2 regions of the Brevundimonas sp. GCM10030266 genome follow, and region 1 is predicted to be linked to the other one. Evidence: riboswitches for the same ligand, from Rfam matches in the RefSeq annotation. Region 1 holds a riboswitch; the other holds the start of a gene.
What was found. A riboswitch is a leader RNA that binds a small molecule or an ion and turns the genes downstream of it on or off. The one in region 1 is predicted to bind S-adenosylmethionine.

Region 1 (7,153 bases):
CGGCCACAGGATCACGGCGACGTGGGATGTGGCTGGCGGCGGCGTGGTCGCACATCCCGCTGCGCCAACGCAGGCGAGGCCAAGACCGAGAACAGACAGACGCATCCCACCCTCTCCAAAATGAGGGGCTCGCCCCCTCCGCCCTGCATCCTATTCAGGACGTGCAAGAACCACCATACGTTGCGTGGGGCTTTCGCGTCGTCAGATGGCGATCTCCAGGTCAGGTCTCCAGCGGCAGGGTCGGTCGGGTGTTCGGGTAAATCCGTTCGATGTCTCCGCCCGCCGCCGTCGCAGACCTCGGCATCCGGAAGGCGTTCACCGGTTGGGTGTCGCCGATCCACAGGGCGTTGATCAGATGGTCGGCGTAAGGGTCGTCGGTGTTCGGGTGGATCAGGATCTTCAGTCCGAGGTGGTTCAGCATCAACCAGGGGATCACGGTCGGGACCTGATCCGAACTGAAGCCGAAATAGAAGGACGGGGTGGTGTGCGAGCCGCGCGGTCCCTCGTTCCACTCGCCCAGCTCCACCCGGAACCGGTGGATGACCCAGTCGCGCAGCCGGGCCGCGCGATAGGCCGTGTCCTCATCGAAATAGATGTGGGCGTGGTAGCTGCTGATCTCGGTCCAAGGCCGCGGCGACGCCGGAAGCTCGACGCCGCGGGGCAGGGGGTCGGGCGGCGGCTTGGGATGCGCGCCCCAGGGACTGAGGGGGCTTTCGTCACCGACCTGGGCCGCGGCCTCGGGCGCGGTCGCGGCGACCGAAGCCGCCGCGACCGCCACCCCGCCGCCCAGAAGCAGCGCGCGCTTCGTGGGACTGACGCTCATCGGATCACCAGCTCAGGGCCACGCGGGCGTAGACGTAGCGGCCGTTGAAGCCGAACGGCGAGTAGAAGGGGAAGCCCAGCACGCCGTTGCTGTTCAGCGAGACCGGCACGGCGTCCGGGTATTCGTCGAACGCATTGTCCACGCCCAGCGACAGGGCGACCCGCTCGCTGGCCTGGAAGCGCGCCTCGAAGTCGGCCACCACCTTGTCGCCGGTCGCGTAGTCAGCCGCGGCGGTCGAACCGGGCTGCAGCACGCTGGCGTAGTGGGTGGCCCGCGCGGTCACGCCCCAACGGCCATAGCTCCAGTCCGCCGTTCCCGAGATCTTGGTGTCCGGCGTGCCGTTCTCGATGGTCAGGATACGGCTGCGGGCGAACAGCGGCGGCACCGGGTTCAGCACGGACGACGAGGTCGGCAGGCGCTTCACCTCCACATCGTTGAAGTTGGCGGCCACGGTGAAGTCCCAGTCGCCAAAACGCTCCGTGCCCAGGCGATAGCGGCCGACGATGTCGATCCCCTTGGTGGTGGTGTCGACCCCGTTCAGGAAGAAGCGCGCGGCCTGGACGCCCAGCGGGTCCAGCAGGCTGGCGACCTGCGGGCTGAAGCTGCGGTTGATCAGCTCCGACAGGACGATCTGGTCCTCGATGTCGATCTTGTAGGCGTCGATCGTCAGGTTGAAGTCACCCAGCCGGTAGACCGCCCCGACCGTGTAGTTGACCGAGGTCTCGGCATCGAGCGGCTGCGCGCCCAGCAGGCTGGCGACCGCGCTGGTGGCGGGGAAGGTGCCGGTCTCGACCACGGCGCCGTTCTGGATCACGGAGCTGGTCGAGGTGAAGAAGGACTGCTGCAGCGACGGCGCCCGGAAGCCGGTCGAGACCGAGCCGCGCAGGGCGAACGACGGCGCGAAGTCGTAGCGGGCCGAGATCTTGCCAGTCGTCGAGGTGCCGAAGTCGGAATAGTCCTCGTAGCGAACGGCGCCCGCGACGGTGAACTGTTCGGTGATCGGGGCCTCCACATCGATAAAGACGCCGACAGCGGTGCGGTCCTCGTCCACCTCGTTGGACGGCTGGAAGCCCGGGAAGCCCTGGGCGCCGCCGGCTAGCGCCGTGTTCGAGCCCAGCGGGCCGCGATTCCAGGATTCCGGCTGTCCGGCCTGGATATCATAGGTCTCGCGGCGGGCCTCCAGACCCACGGCCACGTTCAGCGGCGCATACAGGCCGATCTCGAACTGGCGGGCGAGGTCGGCGCCCAGCACCAGCTGGTCATAGATCAGCGAGCCGGAATCGAAACTGGTCGGCGACGCCGCGCCATAGGTGGCGTTCAGCGAGTTCTCGGTGCGGAAATCCAGCGCGTTGCGGCCGTAGACCAGGTTCACATCGGCGTCCCAGCCGCCGATCGAGCCACGCAGGCCCCCGGCTGCGGACAGGTCCTGCGAGTTGACGGCGATCTTGGGCAGGAAGCCGTCGGGATAGAGGGCGGCGACATTGTTCACATTGGAGGCCAGACGCGGGAAGGCGGCGCTTTCGCTGTCGCGATCCTGGAAGCCGGCCCAGCCATAGGCCTCCCAGCCATTGCCCAGCGGGGCGCCGGCGTTGGCGAAGACGGTCCATTGCTCGACCTGCGGGTCACCGAAGCGGGCCGTGATGGCGTTTGGGGTCACGCGCGGGTCCAGATCGGAACGATTGGTCGGGTCGCGCTGCAGGTATTCGGCGCTCAGGGTCAGATAGCCGTCCTGGCCCAGGCCGAAGCCCTGCCAGGCCGAGGCGGTGACGGTGCCGCCGTCCTGCTCATCCCGGCTCCCGGCGCGGGGCGTGTCGATGGTCGTGTTGTACTGTCCGAAGGTGACGGTCGCGCCGCCCCCTTCGCGGGCCTGTCGGAGGCGAAGGTTGACGACCCCGGCGATGGCGTCCGAGCCGTACTGGGCCGAGGCGCCGTCACGCAGCACCTCGACGCGATCCAGCGCGCCGGACGGAATGGTGTTCAGGTCCACGGCGGCCGAGCCGCGGCCGACCGAACCGTTGACGTTGACCAGCGCCGAGGCGTGGCGGCGCGTCCCGTTGACCAGCACCAGCGTCTGGTCGGGCGACAGGCCGCGCAGGGTGGCCGGGCGGATCGAGTCGGTGCCGTCCACCACCGCCGGGCGCGGGAAGGTCAGCGACGGCACGGACTGGGCCAGGGCGGCCGCCAGCTCGGTCGTGCCCCGGTTCTGCAGGTCTTCCTGGGTCACCACGTCAACCGGGGCCAGGGTGTCCAGACGCGAGCGGTTGGGGACGCGGGTGCCGGTGACGACGATCTCGCCGATCTCGGTGGCTTCGGGTTCGGCGGATTGCGGGGTCGTTTGGGCGTTCGCGGCGCCGGCCAGCAGGGCGGTGGCCGAGGCGGCGGCGAACAGGGTGAAGCGGAAGCGGGTGGTCGCGGTCATGGGGATGTCTCGTTCTCGATGAGGCGCAGCTCTCCGGTCGGCGTCGCACGCAGCGATCGCCGGGGATCCGGGCTGGCGATGTCTTTGGTCAGTTCGGGCGGTGCGCCCGGCGGGTCAGCCGATTACAGCGAACGGCGACATCGCATCGAAAGGCCGCGGCACATAAGCGTACGCGGCGCACGGGCCTCGGCGGTGAGAACGGTCAGGGCGTTGGTCTTGTCAGCACGCATCGTCGTCTCCTGCATCATCAGGAACGCCAGCGGTGACAGATGGGGGGAGTCCGGCTTCGACCGGGCTCTCATCTGCCGCGACCCGGGGAGGGGTCCCGAAGGAGTTGGCACCTTACGGAGGTCCGCAGGTTGCCCCGACGTCAAAGGGCCTATCCCTCAGCCGGTCTCGATGAGCAGATGCGATATTGCGATGCGTCATAAATGCGTCAAGCGCAGGCCGGAAAAAAGTACGGCGGCGCAGGGTCGCCCCCGCGCCGCCGTGTCTTTCAGGCACCAGTAACGGTGTTAGGCTTCGCTGCCCAGACCGTCCTGTTGGCCGGCGCCGCCGGCGACCATGTCCGCGGCCTGTTCGGCGGCGGCTTCACGGTCTTCCTCGTAGGCCGACTTGATCACGTCCTCGCCCTTGGCTTGACGCTCGGCTTCGTCGGCCGAACGGGCGATGTTGATCTTGACGGTGGCCGAGACCTCGGCGTGCAGGCGGACCAGCACTTCGTGGACGCCCAGCGTCTTGATCGCCGTGTTGAGCACGACTTGCGAACGCTCGACCTTGCCGCCTTCAGCCTGGACGGCTTCAGCGACGTCGCGACCGGCGACCGAACCGTACAGCTGACCGGTTTCACCGGCCTGACGGATCATGACGTAGGTCTGGCCGTCGATCTTGTCGGCGACCTTCTGAGCGTCAGCCTTGTTCTTCTCGTTGCGCTGCTCGATGGCGGCGCGGTCGAGTTCGAACGCCTTCAGGTTGGCGGCGGTGGCCCGGCGGGCCTTGTCGCGCGGCAGAAGGAAGTTGCGAGCGAAGCCGTCCTTGACAGTGACGACGTCGCCGATGGCGCCGAGGTTATCGACGCGTTCCAGCAGAACGACCTTCATCTTACTTCACCACGTAGGGCAGGAGGGCCAGGTAGCGCGCGCGCTTGATGGCCTTGGCCAGCTCGCGTTGCTTCTTCTGGGAGACAGCCGTGATGCGCGACGGGACGATCTTGCCGCGCTCGCTGATGTAGCGTTGCAGCAGCTTGACGTCCTTGTAGTCGATCTTCGGCGCGTTCGGGCCGGAGAACGGGCACACCTTGCGGCGGCGGAAGAACGGGCGACGGGCCGGGCCGGAGCCGGCCGGCGCGCCCGGGGTCGGGGCGGTGGTATCGGTCATGTTCCGGGTTCCTTAGGCTTCGACAGCAGCGTCTTCGCGGGGACCGCGTTCACGCTCGCGCTCGCGCTCGCGTTCACGGCGGGCCAGCAGCGGCGACAGTTCCAGGTCGAGTTCCTCGACGCGGACGGTCAGCCAGCGCAGCACGTCTTCGTTGATCGACAGCTGACGCTCGACTTCGGCCATGGCGGCCGGAGGGGCGTCGACGGCGAGCAGCGAATAGTGAGCCTTGCGGTTCTTCTTCACGCGGTAGGTCAGGTTGCGCAGACCCCAGTACTCGATCTTGGCGACGGAGCCGCCGGCTTCCTCGATCAAGCCCTTGATGGTGTCGTTCAGCGCTTCGGCCTGCTGCGCCGAGATATCCTGGCGCGTCATGACCGTGTGCTCGTAAAGAGCCATGCGGTATTCTCCCTTGTGGGCGCCGGCGCGGGCGGACCGGGTAGTCCGTTCCACGATGGTTCCCGAGGCGGCGGCCGGGATGACTTCCCGAACCCTTTGGAGCTCCGCACCGGGACCGAGGCCCTGGAAAGCGGGCGCGTATAGGGGAAAAGCGCGCCAAGAGCAAGGATGGCGAGCAAGGCTGGCGAGCAAGGCTCAGCCCCCCGATCAAAGCCTGTTCTAGTTCGGCCCGATCACCGTGCAGTCCCAGCGACGCTCGGTCAGGGCCTCGCAGGCGGCGCGGGCGCCCGCCTCGGTCATGCCGGTGAAGCGCGAGCGATACCAGCCGGAGGCGGTCTGCACCGTCCGTTCGGCGTTGGCGAACTGGCGCGAGTAGCGGCGGCCGACCTCGGTCAGCCAGTTGCGGGCCACCGTCTCGTCGCGGAAGGCGCCGACCTGCACGGTCCAGCGGCCGGCCGGTTCACGCGCGGGGCGGGCCGGAGCCGGGGCCGCGCGCGGCGGTGTCCGAGCCGGCGGCGCGGCGGCCGGCGGGGCGGTCGTGGTGCGGGCGTTGAGGATGGCGGTGATGCTGGCGTCTTCGTTGTCGTCGTTCATCTGGGCGTACTGGACCGGACCGGCGCCGGGGGGCAGGGGACCGCTGCTGGGCGTATTGCCGAAGCCGCGCTGCTCGAAGAAGGTCTGGGCCACCTGGATGCGCTCGCCCTGCCGGCGCAGGCGCACCACCTCGAAGCCGGTGTCGGTCAGGGCCGCGACATGGGCGTTGCGGCTGGCCGAGGACTGGCCGCCCAGCACCACGGTGATGATGCGTTTCCCGTCGCGCACGGCCGAGGCCATGATGTTCGAGCCCGAGGCGTTGGTCAGGCCGGTCTTCAGCCCGTCATAGCCGGAGTTGGTGCGCAGCAGGCCGTTGGTGTTCTGGTAGTTGCGGCCGTTGTAGCTCCAGTCGTGCAGGCCGAAGAAGCGGTAGTACTGCGGATAGTCGCGCATCGCCGCCCGGCCCAGCACCGCCAGGTCGCGGGCGGTGGTCAGCTGGCGCGCGTCGGGCAGGCCGTTGGCGTTCACATAGCGCGTGTGGGTCATGCCCAGCTCCTGCGCCTTCAGGGTCATCTGGGCGGTGAAGCGCGCTTCCGAGCCGCCGATGTGTTCAGCGATGGCCACGGCCATGTCGTTGGCGCTGCGCACCGCCGTCGCCTTCATCGCGTCTTCCAGCGAGATGGTCTGGCCGGCGGCGAGGCCCAGCTTGGACGGCGGCTGGCTGGCGGCGCGCGGCGAGATGGTCAGCCGGTCATCCAGCCGCGCCCGGCCTTCGGCCAGGGCCTCGAACGCCAGGTACAGGGTCATCACCTTGGTGACGGAGGCCGGATAGCGGCGGCTGTCGGCATAGCGGGCGAACAGCACCTCGCCGGTCTCGGCGTCCACGACGATGGAGGCGTAGGTCGGGTTCACCTGGGCCTGGGCGGTCATGACCGGCGCGCTGACCGGCGTCGCCACCATCACGGCGACCAGAACCATCGAAAGCCATCCGCGGCGGAGCAGTTCGGTCAGACGCAAGCGAGCCTCGATCTCTAGCGCGACGACGGCCCCCCGGCGTGACGCTGAACAGAAAGGCTACCATCACGCGCCGGGGGTTTCATGAGGGTAAACGAGCCGTCAACGACTTTGTGAAGCGTAGCTGGAACGCCGGTTCATGAAACTTTTGTGCACTGCACAATGAACCCTTGACCGCTTTTCGCACTTGCACCATATGAGCCACGTCGCGACGGACTCACCTGTCGCATCAGATTTCATCCGCGGCCCCCGCCGCACTAGGTTCAGGAGTGACTGCCATGGCCGACAGCGCCGAAACCGTGAAGAAAACCGCCGACACCGCCAAGGCGACCGTCGACAAGACCACCGCCCAGGCCGAGAAATTCCAGGCCGGCGCCGCCAAGGCCTTCCGTGAGGGCGTCGACAAGTCCGTCGCCGGCTTCGCCGAGCTGAACGCCGAGGGCAAGAAGAACGTCGAGGCCCTGGTCGCCTCGGCCGCCGCCGCCCAGAAGGGCGCCGAAACCCTGTCGGCCGCCTCGCTGGCCTATGGCAAGAAGAGCTGGGAAGACGGCGTCGCCGCCGCCCAGTCGCTGAGCGCCGCCCGTTCGGTC
Region 2 (7,153 bases), on a different contig from region 1:
GGCTTCGACGTCACCAATCCGGCGAACTGGGAATGGCGTGCATCGACGGCCGCGGTGCCGCGCTCGGAAATCCGCATCCGTCCCAACGGCGTCGACACCCTGTTCGATTCCGCCCAGGCCGATTTCGAGTACGACGCCACCGACTGGCTGACCGTCAAAGCCGGGGTCAACTGGAAGACCTACAGCTCCGAATCCTACGAGTTCCGTCGCGCTGACGAGACCGTGGTGCCGGTGCTGCCCGCCGGCACGACCGTCGCCGACATCTCCAACCTGCTGACCGGCTTCGGCGGCGGCCTGATCTCCGGCTCGACGCCGTCGAACTGGGTCCGGCCGGATCTCAACGCCATCGCCAGCCTCTTCAACATCTACTGCAACTGCAACACCGGCGTGCCGGGCGGGGACTTCACCCTGACCAGCATCACCAACGGCAATGCGCGCGGCGGCAACCGGATCATCGAGGAAGAGGATCTGGCCTTCTACCTGCAGGCGGACTGGGACACCGATCTGTTCGGTCGTCCGTTCCGCGGCAATGTCGGCGTGCGTCAGGTCAACACCCAGTTGAACGCCACGGGCTACAGCTCGACCGGCGGCGGCACCCTGGTGACCGGCGAGAACGAGTACGACAACACCTTGCCGTCGCTGAACATCAGCTATGAGCCGGTCGATGACCTGATCGTCCGTTTCGGCGTGGCCTCGGTGATGGCGCGCCCGCAGATCGGCAACACCCTGGCGGGCACCAACTATCTGGTGCCGACCACCTCGCTGGCGGCCTCGGGGCCGAACTACACCGCGTCGATCGGCAACGTGAAGCTCCAGCCGTTCGAAGCCACCACCTATGACTTCAGCGTCGAGTGGTATTTCGCGCCCGAAAGCCTGCTGTCCTTCGCCTATTTCTACAAGGACATCGACACCTACATCCAGATCGTGCGTCAGGACCTGGCCTATTCGGACCTGACCGCCCTGAACCCCTCGGCCTTCGCGCCGGGCTTCTGCACGGGCACCTGCTCGCCCTCGACCATCTTCCAACTGACCGCCGCGGTGAACACCGAAGGCGGCCCGCTGAAGGGCTTCGAGGTCAGCTATCAGCAGCCCTTCACCTTCCTGCCGGGGCCGCTGCAGAACCTCGGCGTGCAGCTGAACTACACCCACGTCGAATCCGAGATCGACTACTGCAGCAACGCCCTGTGCACGACCTTCGTGACGGCGGACCTGATCAACCTCTCGCCGGAGTCGTGGAACGCGACCCTGTACTATGAGGATGACAGGTTCTCGGCCCGGGTCTCGGGCGCCTTCCGCGACGGCTACATCCAGAATGTGCCCGGTCGGAACGGCAACAGCATCGAAGGCAAGATGGAGACGTTCAACCTGGACGCCTCGGCCTCCTACAATCTGACCGACGATCTGGAGCTGACGCTGGAGGCCCTCAACCTGACGGACGAGGAGAACCACCAGTTCGTGGGCGACGGCGCCGATCGTCAGAGCACCTCCGTCTATCACCACACTGGCCGCCAGTTCTATCTGGGCGCCCGCTATCGCTTCTGATCACTCCTGAACCGAAGCGCACTTTCGCCGCCGACCGGGCCCCCGGTCGGCGGCGTTTCTTTTTCAGGCGTTCAGCAGATCGATCAGGTCGGCCCAGACGCTCTCGGTCGTCGGGATGCGCCCCGCGCCGCGACCGCGCGCGGTGAAGACGCGGCCGTCGCCGGTGGTCACCCGCAGGGCGTTTCCCTCGTCCGGCAGGTCGGCGAAGAAGGCATCTCCATCAACGGCGGCCAGGGCCACGCCCGCGCTGTCGGTGCGCAGGTCCAGCCGGGAAATCTGGCGGACGCGACCGGGGAGGAGCGCCGCGTCCGCCGACAGGGTCTCGCGAGCGATACGCTCCGGCGAGATCCCGTCATCAAGGGCCTCATGCGCCAGGATGGCCAGCTTGGCCGCGGCGTCGAGGCCCGACAGGTCCGCGGTCGGGTCTTCCTCGGCGAAGCCTGCCTCGCGCGCGGCGATCAGGGCCTCGTCGAAGGCCACGCCGGCGGCCAGTCGGTTGAGAATGAAGTTGCAGGTGCCGTTCAGCACGGCCTCGATCCGCACGACCGGGCCATGCTTGCGGGCGCGGCGGACGGTCTCGATCAGCGGCGAGCCGCCGCCGACGCTGGCGGAGTACAGCAGGCGGGCGTCATGCGCTTCCGCCAGCGCGGTCAGGGCCGCCAGATCGCTTCCGACCGCCTGCTTGTTGGCGCTGACCACATCGACGCCGCGCGACAGGGCGGCGCGGATCAGGGCCAGGCCAGTGGACGCGTCCGAGATCGCTTCCACCAGCACATCCGGCTCGCGCGCCAGCAGGGCGGCGGGATCGGCCAGCAGCAGCGGCTTCGATACGGCCGGATCGCGCGGCTTGTTAGGATCGCGGACCAGCACGCCGACCACCTCGAACCGGTCGTCGCCCAGCAGGCGGGCCAGCACGCCGCCTCCCACCACGCCACAGCCGGCCAGCGCCACGCGCAGCGGACGCTCCGGCGCGGGCCGGGTATGGGCGACAGCGACTTCCGGCCCGGCGACGATGGAGGCCGGCGCGTTCAGCAGCGCCTGTCCCGGAGCGGGCAGGGCGGTGGTCACGCCGATGGCGTCCAGCGCCTCGGCCAGCCGGGCGGAGGCGTCCGCGCCGCCCGAGGCGACCGCGACCACGCGACGGCCGCGGCGCACTTCGCGATAGACCGCGCTGGCGGCTTCGGCGACATCGGCGACGTCCAGCTGAAGCAGGGCGACCGGCTCGTCATGGGCGTGTTCGGAGACCGCGCCGGTCACGACCGGGCGGGGCAGGGGCAGCGATGCGGCGGTCATCAGGCGGCCTCGGCTTCCAGCGTCGTCGCCACGATCACGGCGTCCAGCGCCGCCGACAGGTCGGCCAGCAGATCCTCCGGATGCTCCAGCCCGATGGACAGGCGCAGCAGGCCGTCGGTGATGCCCGCCGTCTCGCGCGCTTCCGGCGTCATGGCCGCGTGGGTCATCAGGGTCGGGTGAGCGATCAGGCTTTCCACCCCGCCCAGCGACTCGGCCAGGGTGAAGACCTCTAGCTGGTCCACGAAGGTGCGCACGGCGTCGATGTCGGCCAGTTCGAAGCTCAGCATGGCGCCGAAGCCCTTCTGCTGACGGGCGGCGATCTCATGGCCCGGGTGGCTCTTCAGGCCCGGATAATTGACGCGCTTCACCGCCGGGTGGGCGTCCAGCCATTCGGCCACGCGGCCCGCTGTCGCCTGCTGGCGCTCGACGCGGGCGAACAGGGTGCGCACCCCGCGCAGGGTCAGATAGGCGTCGAAGGGCGAACCGGTCACGCCCAGACAGTTGGCCCACCAGGTCAGCTGTTCCAGATCGGCCTGATCCTTCGCCACCACGGCGCCGCCGACCACGTCCGAGTGGCCGTTGATGTATTTGGTGGTCGAGTGGATCACCAGATCGGCGCCCAGTGCGATGGGGTTCTGCAGGGCCGGCGACAGGAAGGTGTTGTCCACCGCCGCCTTGCAGCCGACGGCGTGGGCGCGGGCGCAGATGTCGGCCACGTCCACCACGCGCATCAGCGGGTTCGACGGGGTCTCGATCAGGATCAGTTTCGGGTTCAGGGCGAAGGCGGCGTCCAGCGCCTCGCGATCGTTCTGGTCGACGAACTGGACGTCGAAATGATTGCGGCGCGCCCGGGCGCTCAGCAGGCGGTGAGTGCCGCCGTAGAGGTCGTGCGGGGCCAGCAGCAGGTCGCCCGGCTCCAGCGACGACAGGGCCAGATCCACCGCCGCCATGCCCGTGGCCGTGATCACGGCGCCCGCGCCGCCTTCCAGCTTTGCCAGTGTCTCGCCCAGCACGTCGCGGGTGGGGTTGCCCGAGCGGGTGTAGTCGTACTTCCGCTTACCCTCGAGCCCGTCGAAGCTGTAGTTCGAGGACAGGTAAAGCGGCGGCATCACCGCCCCGTGCGCCGGATCGTTGTTCACACCGTGCCGGGCGGCGGTGGTACAGGGATGGGCTTCGCTGGAACAGGTCATGCGGCGATCTCGTCAGGCTGGCGGGCGTACAGGGTGGAAAGGGCGTCGTGGAGCGTGCGGCCGACCAGCTCGCGCTCCTTCAGGAAGGCGTCGTGGCCGAAGATCGAACCCGCCTCGTCGAAGCGACGCAGGGCAGGGGCGCGGGCGGCGAGCTCGCGCAGGTCCTCGATCGGCACCAGACGGTCGCTGGTGAACCCCAGCAGGGTCAGGGGGCACTGGATGGCTTCCGGCGCGACCGCGTGGCGGTCCAGCGAGTCGGACAGCGAAATCCAGCGGTCGGCGCTGGTGGCCTCGGCGTAGTCGGCCCCGCGCGAGATCAGGTATTCGCACACTGGATAGGCTTCGCCGGCCCGCTCCGGCGCGGTGGTGGCGAAGCGCCAGTCGAACTCGTCGGCGGTGCGATAGGTGGTCATGGCCAGCTCGCGGGCCAGCGAGATGCCTTCCGCCTCACGGCCGCAGTCGCGGGCGAAGGCCAGCACGCGGCGCTGCACCCCGCGCCAGGCGGTCGCCGCCGGATGGGCGCGATGGGCGGCCGAGATGACGACCAGCTCGCCGATCCGCTCCGGGAAGGTCGCTGCGAAGGCCTGTCCGATGCAGCCGCCGTAGGAGGCGCCGACGAACGCATCGACCCGCGCTTCGCCCTGGGCGTCCAGCAGCAGGGCCAGCAGGCGGGCCTGATCGGCGGTGGTGATGGTCACGGCCGGATCGGTCCGGCCCGGCAGCAGGTCGACCGCCAGCACACGGACGCGATCCAGATCGACCGGTCCGCCGTGACGCACCGCCCACGACCACCAGCGCGCGGCGAAGCGGCCGCTCGAGATGCCGCCGGCGACGACCACCAGCGGACCCGACGCCGGGCCGTGGATGCGGCCGACGATCTCGTCCGCCGCCAGACGCTCGCCCGAGGCCAGCCGGAAGTCGGCCGGAATCGCGGCCGTCACGTCACGGCCGGGCGCCTCGTCGATGATCCATTCGGTGGTGGACGCCACTGTCCGCTCCGGTTCCGCTCAGCGAAACCGATGGGGCGAACCAGCTCTTGCGAAGAAAGACCCGTGAAGTCGTCTGGCCCCGTCAGGGACCACTCGCTTCACTCATCTCTCGCGGCTTCCGAAGACGCCCCGCAGGAGTTGGCACCATCTCCAGGGATCGGGTGGATCACTGGAAGGTTGCCCCGGCGTCAAAGGGCCTATCCCTCAGCCGGTCTTGATGAGTGTCCTTACGGTGACGAACGCGAAGCGGGTCGTCAATCCCCCAGGATTGCTGCGATCGCAAATTCACAAGCTTGGCCTTAAACGGCAATATCAATCCTCTTTTAGCAAGAAACGAGCATCAAAAATGCTCAACTCGGAGTCAGGTGCGCTACAGTCGCAACAAAGTTTCCTGAATCATTGTCCGGCCACTTGCGCATTTCGCAAGTGCGGTAAACAGTTCGCAAATGCGTAATGTTATCCATTTGGGGAACTGAGATGACTCGACTTCGCAGCGGCCTGGCTCTCGGGCTCGGCCTTCTGGCCACACTGATTGCATCGGGGGCCAGTGCGGCGCCCGCCCTTCTGGCCCACCAGGTTCCGCTGGAACTGGACGGCGCCGGGACGGCCTGGCTGTCCACCTCGACGGCCCTTGTTCTGCTCATGACCCTCCCGGGTCTGGCGCTCTTCTACGGCGGCATGGTGCGCCGCAAGAACGTGATCGCGACGATCACCCAGTCGGTCGGCGTCTTCGCCGTGGCCACCCTGGTATGGTTCATCGCCGGCTATTCCATCGCCTTCGGTTCGGCCGGCGCGCTCGGCGGCTACCCGGCCGAGACGGTCAACCAGTTCATCGGCAGCTTCGACGCCATCTTCCTGAACGGGGTGGGCATGGAGACGGCGCACAGCCTGCTGCCGGGGATCCCGGAATTCGTCTTCCTCAGCTTCCAGCTGACCTTCGCCATCATCACGCCCGCCCTGGTCACCGGCGCCTTCGCCGAGCGACTGAAGTACACGGGCCTGCTGCTGTTCACGGCCCTGTGGTCGCTGCTGGTCTATGCGCCGATCGCCCACTGGGTCTGGGGCGGCGGCTTCCTCGGCGGCGCCGGGGTGCTGGACTTCGCCGGCGGCGCGGTCGTGCACGTCAACTCGGGCGTGGCCGGTCTGGTCTGCGCGCTCTTCCTCGGCGCCCGCAAGGGCTACGGCAAGGAGCCGATCATCGCTCACAACCCGGTGCTGACGATGATCGGCGCCTCGCTGCTGCTGGTCGGCTGGATCGGCTTCAACGCCGGCTCGGCGGGCGGCGCCAACTCGCTGGCGGGCGTGGCCCTGATCAACACTATCCTGGCCGCCGCCGCCGCCTCCATCACCTGGAAGATCGTCGAGGTCATCGAGAAGAAGAAGGCGTCGCTGATCGGCGTGCTGTCCGGCATCGTCGCCGGTCTGGTCGCCATCACCCCGGCCGCCGGTTTCGTGGACCCGAAGGGCGCTGTCCTCATCGGTCTGATCGCCGGTCCGGTCTGCTACGCCTCCTCGGTCTGGATCAAGAAGCTGCTCCGCTACGATGACTCGCTGGACGCCTTCGGCATCCACGGCGCGGGCGGTCTGGCCGGCGCCCTGCTGACCGGCGTGTTCGCCTCGACCGCGATCAACAGCCTGGGCGAGGGCGCCAATGTGTGGACCCAGTTCATCGGCCTGGTCTGGACCATCGCCTACAGCGCGATCGGCACCCTGGTCATCCTGATCATCTGCAAGTTCACCACCGGCCTGCGCGTCAGCGCCGAGGCGGAGGAAGAAGGTCTGGACACCCACCTGCACGGGGAAGCCCTGGAGTCCGTCTGACCTGAATAACAGGCCGGCGCGGATCCTCTCACCGCGCCGGCCGCCAGTAAGCGTGTGCGTGCCGATTTCAGAACAATGGGGATACAGACATGAAACTCGCCTTCGCTTCCGCTGCCGCCGTCGTCGCCCTTTTCGCGGCGGCCGGATCGGCCAACGCCCAGGACGTGTCCTGGAACGTCGGGGTGACCTCCGACTACGTCTACCGCGGCGCCAGCCAGACCAATGAAGAGTTCGCCATCCAGGGCGGTGTGGATCTGACCTTCGAGTCCGGCTTCTACGCCGGGGCCTGGGCCTCGGATGTGGACTTCGGTGACGACA

Region 2: another riboswitch for S-adenosylmethionine. It lies ahead of ACFQQC_RS09625 (homoserine O-succinyltransferase); the one in region 1 lies ahead of ACFQQC_RS17505 (TonB-dependent receptor plug domain-containing protein).

What each region holds. Positions count from the first base shown of each region.
Region 1 is NZ_JBHTCY010000006.1:54,070-61,222, reverse strand. Features, by position in the region: gene ACFQQC_RS17515 (hypothetical protein) at 1-105, opposite strand, end outside; gene ACFQQC_RS17510 (DOPA 4,5-dioxygenase family protein) at 221-823, opposite strand; gene ACFQQC_RS17505 (TonB-dependent receptor plug domain-containing protein) at 828-3,242, opposite strand; SAM riboswitch class I at 3,538-3,648, opposite strand; gene rplI (50S ribosomal protein L9) at 3,758-4,342, opposite strand; gene rpsR (30S ribosomal protein S18) at 4,344-4,619, opposite strand; gene rpsF (30S ribosomal protein S6) at 4,632-5,015, opposite strand; gene ACFQQC_RS17485 (D-alanyl-D-alanine carboxypeptidase) at 5,235-6,527, opposite strand; gene ACFQQC_RS17480 (phasin family protein) at 6,842-7,153, shown strand, end outside.
Region 2 is NZ_JBHTCY010000002.1:624,040-631,192, reverse strand. Features, by position in the region: gene ACFQQC_RS09640 (TonB-dependent receptor) at 1-1,542, shown strand, start outside; gene ACFQQC_RS09635 (homoserine dehydrogenase) at 1,606-2,835, opposite strand; gene metB (cystathionine gamma-synthase) at 2,835-4,025, opposite strand; gene ACFQQC_RS09625 (homoserine O-succinyltransferase) at 4,022-5,014, opposite strand; SAM riboswitch class I at 5,114-5,238, opposite strand; gene ACFQQC_RS09620 (ammonium transporter) at 5,492-6,835, shown strand; gene ACFQQC_RS09615 (TorF family putative porin) at 6,925-7,153, shown strand, end outside.